DNA from 3 places in the Vogesella facilis genome. Region 2 is predicted to be linked to each of the others. Evidence: riboswitches for the same ligand, from Rfam matches in the RefSeq annotation. Region 2 holds a riboswitch; each other region holds the start of a gene.
What was found. Region 2 has a riboswitch for glycine ahead of glyA (serine hydroxymethyltransferase). Riboswitches for the same ligand answer to the same signal wherever they lie in the genome.

Region 1 (2,258 bases), on a different contig from region 2:
GTGCACGCTGCAGGCGTTCGGCTTCGAGTGGGACGGCGAAGTGGTGTACCAGAGCCAGCGCCACGCACTGTACCGCGCGGCGCTGGCGCAGCTGATCGCCCAGGGCGATGCCTACGGCTGCGGCTGCACGCGCAAGGAAATCGCGGAACATGGCCAACGTGGTGTCGACGGCATGGTCTACCCCGGCAGCTGCCGCCACGGCGTGGCGCCGGGGCGCACGCCGCGCGCCTGGCGGCTGCGGGTGCCGGACGCCGTGCTGGGCTTCGACGATCGCCTGCAAGGCCACTACGCGCAGCAATTGCAGCGCGACATCGGCGACTTCGTGCTGCTGCGCGCCGACGGCTTCTGGGCCTACCAGCTGGCGGTGGTGGTGGACGACATCGAGCAGGGCATCAGCGACATCGTGCGCGGCGCCGATCTGCTGGTGTCTACGCCGCGTCAGCTGTGGCTGCGGCAATGCCTGGGCGGCGCGGCGGTCAGCCACTGCCACCTGCCGCTGATGGTGAATGCCGCCGGCGAGAAACTCTCCAAGCAGACGCTGGCGCCGGCGATTACCCCGGCGCTGGCGGCGCAGGAACTGCGGCTGGCGCTGCTGCGCCTCGGCCACGCCGCGCCGGCCGAGGCGGGTAGCCTGGCCGAGCTGTGGCAGTGGGCGCACGGCCAGTGGTCGCTGTCGCGGGTGCCGGCCGGGCCGGTGACCATTACCTGAGTTGTTGCGCTACCAGCCACCGCGTCAGCCGTGGCTGGCACGCTAAGCGGTTGGCCGCAAAGCGAAATATCACGCCCGGCAGGCAAGGACTTGCCGCAAGTGCCTGAAAAATGGACAAAACCCGACTTGCCAAGCCGGCGGGGGGCGACGATAATCGCCGCATTCCGCAGGAGAGTGCAGCCGCAGGGCTGCCGCCGAAGGCGCAAGTGCACCCGCAATCGCTCAGGCAAAAGGACTGCAAGAATCGGATCGCAAGGTCCGTAGAATCTGGAGAGCGGCGCATATCGCGCCCACCGAAGGGGCTAACGGCGCAATGCCGGAAAATCTCAGGTGCAGGGACAGAGGGGTGTGAGCTAGCGGAAAAACTCACTCCGAGGACTTGCCCATGACGGCCCCGAAACGTACCCCCCTGTTTGATGCGCACATCGCCGCCAATGCAAAGATGGTCGACTTTGCCGGCTGGGAAATGCCCATCCATTACGGCTCGCAGCTGAAAGAACATGAAGTCGTGCGTAGTGACGCCGGCATGTTCGATGTGTCCCACATGACCGTGGTGGACATCACCGGCAGCGACGCCAAAGGCTGGCTGCAAAAGCTGATCGCCAACGACGTGTCCAAACTGGGCTTCGAAGGCAAGGCACTGTACTCCGGCATGCTCAACGAGCAAGGCGGCGTGGTGGACGACCTGATCGTGTACCTGGCGGCCAACGGTTACCGCATGGTGATCAACGCCGGTACCACCGAAAAAGACCTGGCATGGATGGACAAGCAGTCCGCCGGTTTCGACGTGGCACTGAACGTGCGCCGCGACCTGGCCATGCTGGCGGTGCAAGGTCCGCAAGCCATCGCCAAAGTCTGTGCGGTTAAGCCGGACTGGGCCGAAGCCATCCAGGGCCTGAAAGTGTTCCAGGGGCTGCCGTTCGGCGACTGGTTCGTCGCCCGCACCGGCTACACCGGTGAAGACGGCCTGGAAATCATGATTCCCGCTGCCGAAGCCATCACCTTCTTCAACCAGCTGCAAGCTGCCGGCGTAGCGCCGATCGGCCTGGGTGCCCGCGACACCCTGCGCCTGGAAGCCGGCATGAACCTGTACGGCCACGACATGGACGAAACCGTGTCGCCGCTGGAAGCCGGCATGGGCTGGACCATCGCCTGGAACCCGGAAGAGCGCGACTTCATCGGCCGCCAGGCACTGCAGGCGCAGAAGGCCGCCGGCGTGGCCATGAAGCAGGTCGGCCTGGTGCTGGAAGGCCGCGGCGTGCTGCGCGAAGGCCTGAAAGTGGTGGTGGACGGTGCCGAAGGCATCATCACCAGCGGCACCTTCTCGCCGACGCTGAAGCATTCCATCGCCATCGCCCGCGTACCGGCCGCCACCGGCGCCACCGCCCTGGTGGACCTGCGCGGCACGCTGACCGAAGTGCGCGTGGTGAAAATGCCGTTCGTGCGCAATGGCAAGAAAGTTTTTGAATAAGCTGGTGTATAACGACGAGGCGAGAGCGTCGCCCGGTAATACCCAACCAAGATCCAAACTATCTGCATCAGGAGAAAC
Region 2 (2,258 bases):
AGCATCTGCGCGCAGCCCTGGTAGAACAGGCTGCCGGCCTCGGTCAGGCTGAGTTTGCGGGTGGTGCGATGCAGCAGAGTCACGCCGTGCTGCCGCTCCAGCCGCCGCACGTGCTGGCTCACCGCCGACGGTGTCATCTCCAGCGCGCGCGCCGCGCCGTTCATCGAGCCCTGCTCGATCACCGTGGCAAACACCGCCATGCTGCGCAGTTCATCCATTTATGTAGCCCTGCTTCACAATGAATGAAAAATAGCATGGATTATCAAGCAGGGCGCCGTTTACTACCATGTACTCATGTTCCATCCCCCGTGAAGGAGTTCAGCATGAAGATTGCCCTTATCGGCGCCAGCGGCTTTGTCGGCAGCGCCATCCAGCAGGAAGCCCTGGCCCGCGGCCATCAAGTCAGCGCCATTGTCAGCCGCCCTGAGCGCATTAGCGCTGCGGCCAACCTTGCCGTGCTGGCGGCCAATGCCTATGACGCCGACAGCATCGCCGCAGCCGTGGCCGGCCACGACGTGGTGATCAGCGCCTTCAACCCCGGCTGGGACAAGGCCGACATCCGCCAGCTGTTCCTGCAGGGCCATGCCGCCATCGTGGCCGGGGTCAAGGCCGCCGGCGTGGCGCGCTTCATCGAGGTGGGCGGCGCCGGCAGCCTGTACGTGGCGCCCGGTCTGCAACTGATCGACACCCCGCACTTTCCCGCCGAATACAAGGAAGGCGCCGAAGGCGCGCGCCAGGCGCTGCTGCAGCTGCAGGACGAGCAGCAGCTGGACTGGGCCTTCGTGTCGCCGCCCGCGCTGCTGGCGCCGGGCGAGCGCAGCGGCCAGTACCGGCTGGGCGGCGACCAGCTGCTGATGGCCGGCGACGCCCCGGCCGGCATCAGCGTGGCCGATCTGGCGGTGGCCATCGTCGACGAGGCCGAAACGCCGCAGCATCACCGCCGCCGCTTTACCGCCGCCAGCGTCTGACGCGACGCAGCATCCCCCGCCCCGCCGGTACCGCAAACGCCCGGCGGGGCGTTTTGCGTCTGCAGCCACACAACTTGCTGCAGCTGCACATCGAATACTGTCCGACATGCGTTGACAGCCTCGGCCAGCTTCTCTAGATTGCGCCAAGCCACGCGGCCGATTGCAAGGTTGGCCGCCACCAGCGCAGGAGAGACTGCCCGGACAAGCGTCCAGCGGCAGCGCCGAAGGGGAATCGCCCCAGAAACTCTCAGGCAAAAGAACTGCACTGGTCAGGCACTCTGGAGAGTAGGCCCGCAACCGCGCGGCCTCGCCGAAGGCAGCATGGCCAGTGCACACTGCGCCGCAATCTCTCAGGCAAAGGGACAGAGGGGGCATCGTCCGGTGATACCGGGCGGACGCCCATCCATCTGTCTGCCGCATCCAGCAGACCGTCCGCCCGTCACCGCCCGTTTTATTCAAGGCGCGGTGCGGCCAACCTTTTGCCGCCTGCGCCGGCGACCAGGAGATACGCGATGTTTACCCAGGATATGCAGATTGCCGGTTTCGACGACGCCCTGTGGGCCGCCATGCAGGCCGAAGACCAACGCCAGCAGGACCACATCGAGCTGATCGCCTCCGAGAACTACACCAGCCCGCGCGTGATGCAGGCCCAGGGCAGCCAGCTCACCAACAAATATGCAGAGGGCTACCCCGGCAAGCGCTACTACGGCGGCTGCGAACACGTGGACGTGGTGGAGCAACTGGCCATCGACCGCGCCAAGCAGCTGTTCGGCGCCGACTACGCCAACGTGCAGCCGCATTCCGGCAGCCAGGCCAATGCTGCGGTGTACATGGCGCTCTTGGAGCCGCACGACACCGTGCTCGGCATGAGCCTGGCCCACGGCGGCCACCTCACCCACGGCGCCAAGGTCAACTTCTCCGGCAAGATCTACCACGCGGTGCAGTACGGCCTGAACCCGGAAACCGGCGAGATCGACTACGACGAAGTGCAGCGCATGGCCAACGAATACCAGCCGAAGATGATCGTGGCCGGCTTCTCCGCCTACTCGCTGATCGTCGACTGGAAACGCATGAGCGAGATCGCCGACAGCATCGGCGCCTATTTGTTCGTGGACATGGCCCATGTGGCCGGCCTGGTGGCGGCCGGGCTGTACCCGAACCCGATTCCGCACGCCCACGTGGTGACCACCACCACCCACAAGACCCTGCGCGGCCCGCGTGGCGGCCTGATCCTGGCGGCGGCCAACCCGGAGCTGGAGAAGAAGCTGAACTCGGTGGTATTCCCCGGCA
Region 3 (2,258 bases), on a different contig from region 2:
CCGCGGTCGTGCACCGCTGGCGCGCTCGCAGGCCGCCTACTTTGTTGCCGGCCAGCAGCCGGTCAAACTGGCCGAGGCCGCTGCGCGCGACCCGCAGGCCGCCCTGCTGTGGTACCCGCCCAAACCAGCGACCGTACGCTGATTCGTCTGAGGTATGGCCTCCCTTCTGGCGCACCGTGTGGTGCGCTTTTTTTATTGGCGCCATCGGCAGGACAAAAAAAACGGCCCGCCAGTTGCGAGCCGTTTTTTCATATCCGAATATTTCAGCAGATGACTGCCAGATCTTCCTTCGACAGCCAGTCGCTGCCACCACGCGGCCAGGCCACCAGCACGCCGCGCGCCTTGTCGTAGGCCACCACGGTGCCGTCGAACTTCTTCACATAGCCATGCGGGGCGTAATTCACGCGCAGACCGGCTTCCAGTTGAGTGTTGTTGTTACGCAGCAGTGCCAGCAGGCTAGAGATAATGTATTTCATTTCAGCTTCCAATATGTTTTCAGTCATCAAACTATGCCGGAATTGTAGCGCCATCTTGTGCAATGCAACATCAAGATTGCGACATCAATGTTCGATACTGATCATATAAATGTATCTTTACGAATCCATTACAGTCGATAACGAAAACACCTCGCCGCCACACCATCGCCAGCGCCCGCCTCCCGCCGGCCAGGCAAACTGTCGCAAAAAAGCCGCATTTCTCATAAAAATCAAAATATTAGAATCGGCCACCCATGCTGCCGGCCGCCGCCGCCGCATTGCCATAGCCGACCGCTTTCATGCCATGACCGACGCAAATAGTGTGCTTTTCGCCGCCGCTGCGCGCCACGCCGCCACCGCGCTGCCGGGCGGTAAAAAAGCCACCGCCGGCATGCATTGACGCCCTTCCGGGTGCTCTCTAGATTGACTGACAGCCATGTCAGGCAGACAGGAGAGATCGCCCGGGTACGCACCCAGCGGCGGCGCCGAAGGGGAATCGCCCCGAAAACTCTCAGGCAAAAGAACTGTCCTGCCCAGGCTCTCTGGAGAGCAGATGCGCGCCCGCGCATCTCGCCGAAGGCAGCACGGCGCGTCAGCAGCACCACGCGCCCAATCTCTCAGGCACACGGACAGAGGGGGCAAACACGGTCGCCAGCGACCACCCACCCCGTTTATCGGGCTTGCGGCCAACGTTGGCCGCAGCCCACCCGTTTGGAGAGCGCCATGTTTACCCAGGATATGCAGATTGCCGGCTTCGACGACGCCCTGTGGGCCGCCATGCAGGCCGAAGACCAACGCCAGCAGGACCACATTGAGCTGATCGCCTCCGAGAACTACACCAGCCCGCGCGTGATGCAGGCCCAGGGCAGCCAGCTCACCAACAAGTATGCCGAGGGCTACCCCGGCAAGCGCTACTACGGCGGCTGCGAACATGTGGACGTAGTGGAGCAGCTGGCCATCGATCGCGCCAAGCAGCTGTTCGGCGCCGACTACGCCAACGTGCAGCCGCACTCCGGCAGCCAGGCCAACGCCGCCGTCTACATGGCGCTGCTGGAGCCGCACGACACCGTGCTCGGCATGAGCCTGGCCCACGGTGGCCACCTCACCCACGGCGCCAAGGTCAATTTCTCCGGCAAGATCTACCACGCGGTGCAGTACGGCCTGAACCCGGAAACCGGCGAGATCGACTACGACGAAGTGCAGCGCATGGCCAATGAATACCAGCCGAAGATGATCGTGGCCGGTTTCTCCGCCTACTCGCTGATCGTCGACTGGAAACGCATGCGCGAGATCGCCGACAGCATCGGCGCCTACCTGTTCGTGGACATGGCGCACGTGGCCGGCCTGGTGGCGGCCGGGCTGTACCCGAACCCGATTCCGCACGCCCACGTGGTGACCACCACCACCCACAAGACCCTGCGCGGCCCGCGCGGCGGCCTGATTCTGGCTGCAGCCAACCCGGAGCTGGAGAAGAAACTGAATTCGGTGGTGTTCCCCGGCATCCAGGGCGGCCCGCTGATGCACGTGATCGCCGCCAAGGCGGTGGCGTTCCAGGAGGCGCTGCAGCCGGAGTTCGTCGACTATCAAAAACAGGTGCTGACCAACGCTCGCGCCATGGTGGCGGTGTTCCAGGAGCGCGGCTACAGCATCGTGTCCGGCAAGACCGACGACCACCTGTTCCTGCTAAGCCTGATCGACAAGGGCCTGACCGGCAAGGCGGCCGACGCCGCGCTGGGCGCCGCCCACATCACCGTGAACAAGAACGCAGTGCCGAACGACCCG

Region 1: another riboswitch for glycine. It lies ahead of gcvT (glycine cleavage system aminomethyltransferase GcvT); the one in region 2 lies ahead of glyA (serine hydroxymethyltransferase).
Region 3: another riboswitch for glycine. It lies ahead of glyA (serine hydroxymethyltransferase); the one in region 2 lies ahead of glyA (serine hydroxymethyltransferase).

Annotation. Positions count from the first base shown of each region.
Region 1 covers NZ_JBHRXN010000036.1:448,310-450,567, reverse strand. The annotation lists gene gluQRS (tRNA glutamyl-Q(34) synthetase GluQRS) at 1-709, shown strand, start outside; glycine riboswitch at 867-957, shown strand; glycine riboswitch at 967-1,061, shown strand; gene gcvT (glycine cleavage system aminomethyltransferase GcvT) at 1,095-2,180, shown strand.
Region 2 covers NZ_JBHRXN010000026.1:7,775-10,032, reverse strand. The annotation lists gene ACFOLG_RS09035 (LysR family transcriptional regulator) at 1-218, opposite strand, end outside; gene ACFOLG_RS09030 (NAD(P)-dependent oxidoreductase) at 324-968, shown strand; glycine riboswitch at 1,143-1,241, shown strand; glycine riboswitch at 1,243-1,338, shown strand; gene glyA (serine hydroxymethyltransferase) at 1,481-2,258, shown strand, end outside.
Region 3 covers NZ_JBHRXN010000009.1:25,212-27,469, reverse strand. The annotation lists gene betA (choline dehydrogenase) at 1-142, shown strand, start outside; gene ACFOLG_RS02975 (hypothetical protein) at 264-476, opposite strand; gene ACFOLG_RS02970 (hypothetical protein) at 586-876, shown strand; glycine riboswitch at 915-1,013, shown strand; glycine riboswitch at 1,015-1,113, shown strand; gene glyA (serine hydroxymethyltransferase) at 1,200-2,258, shown strand, end outside.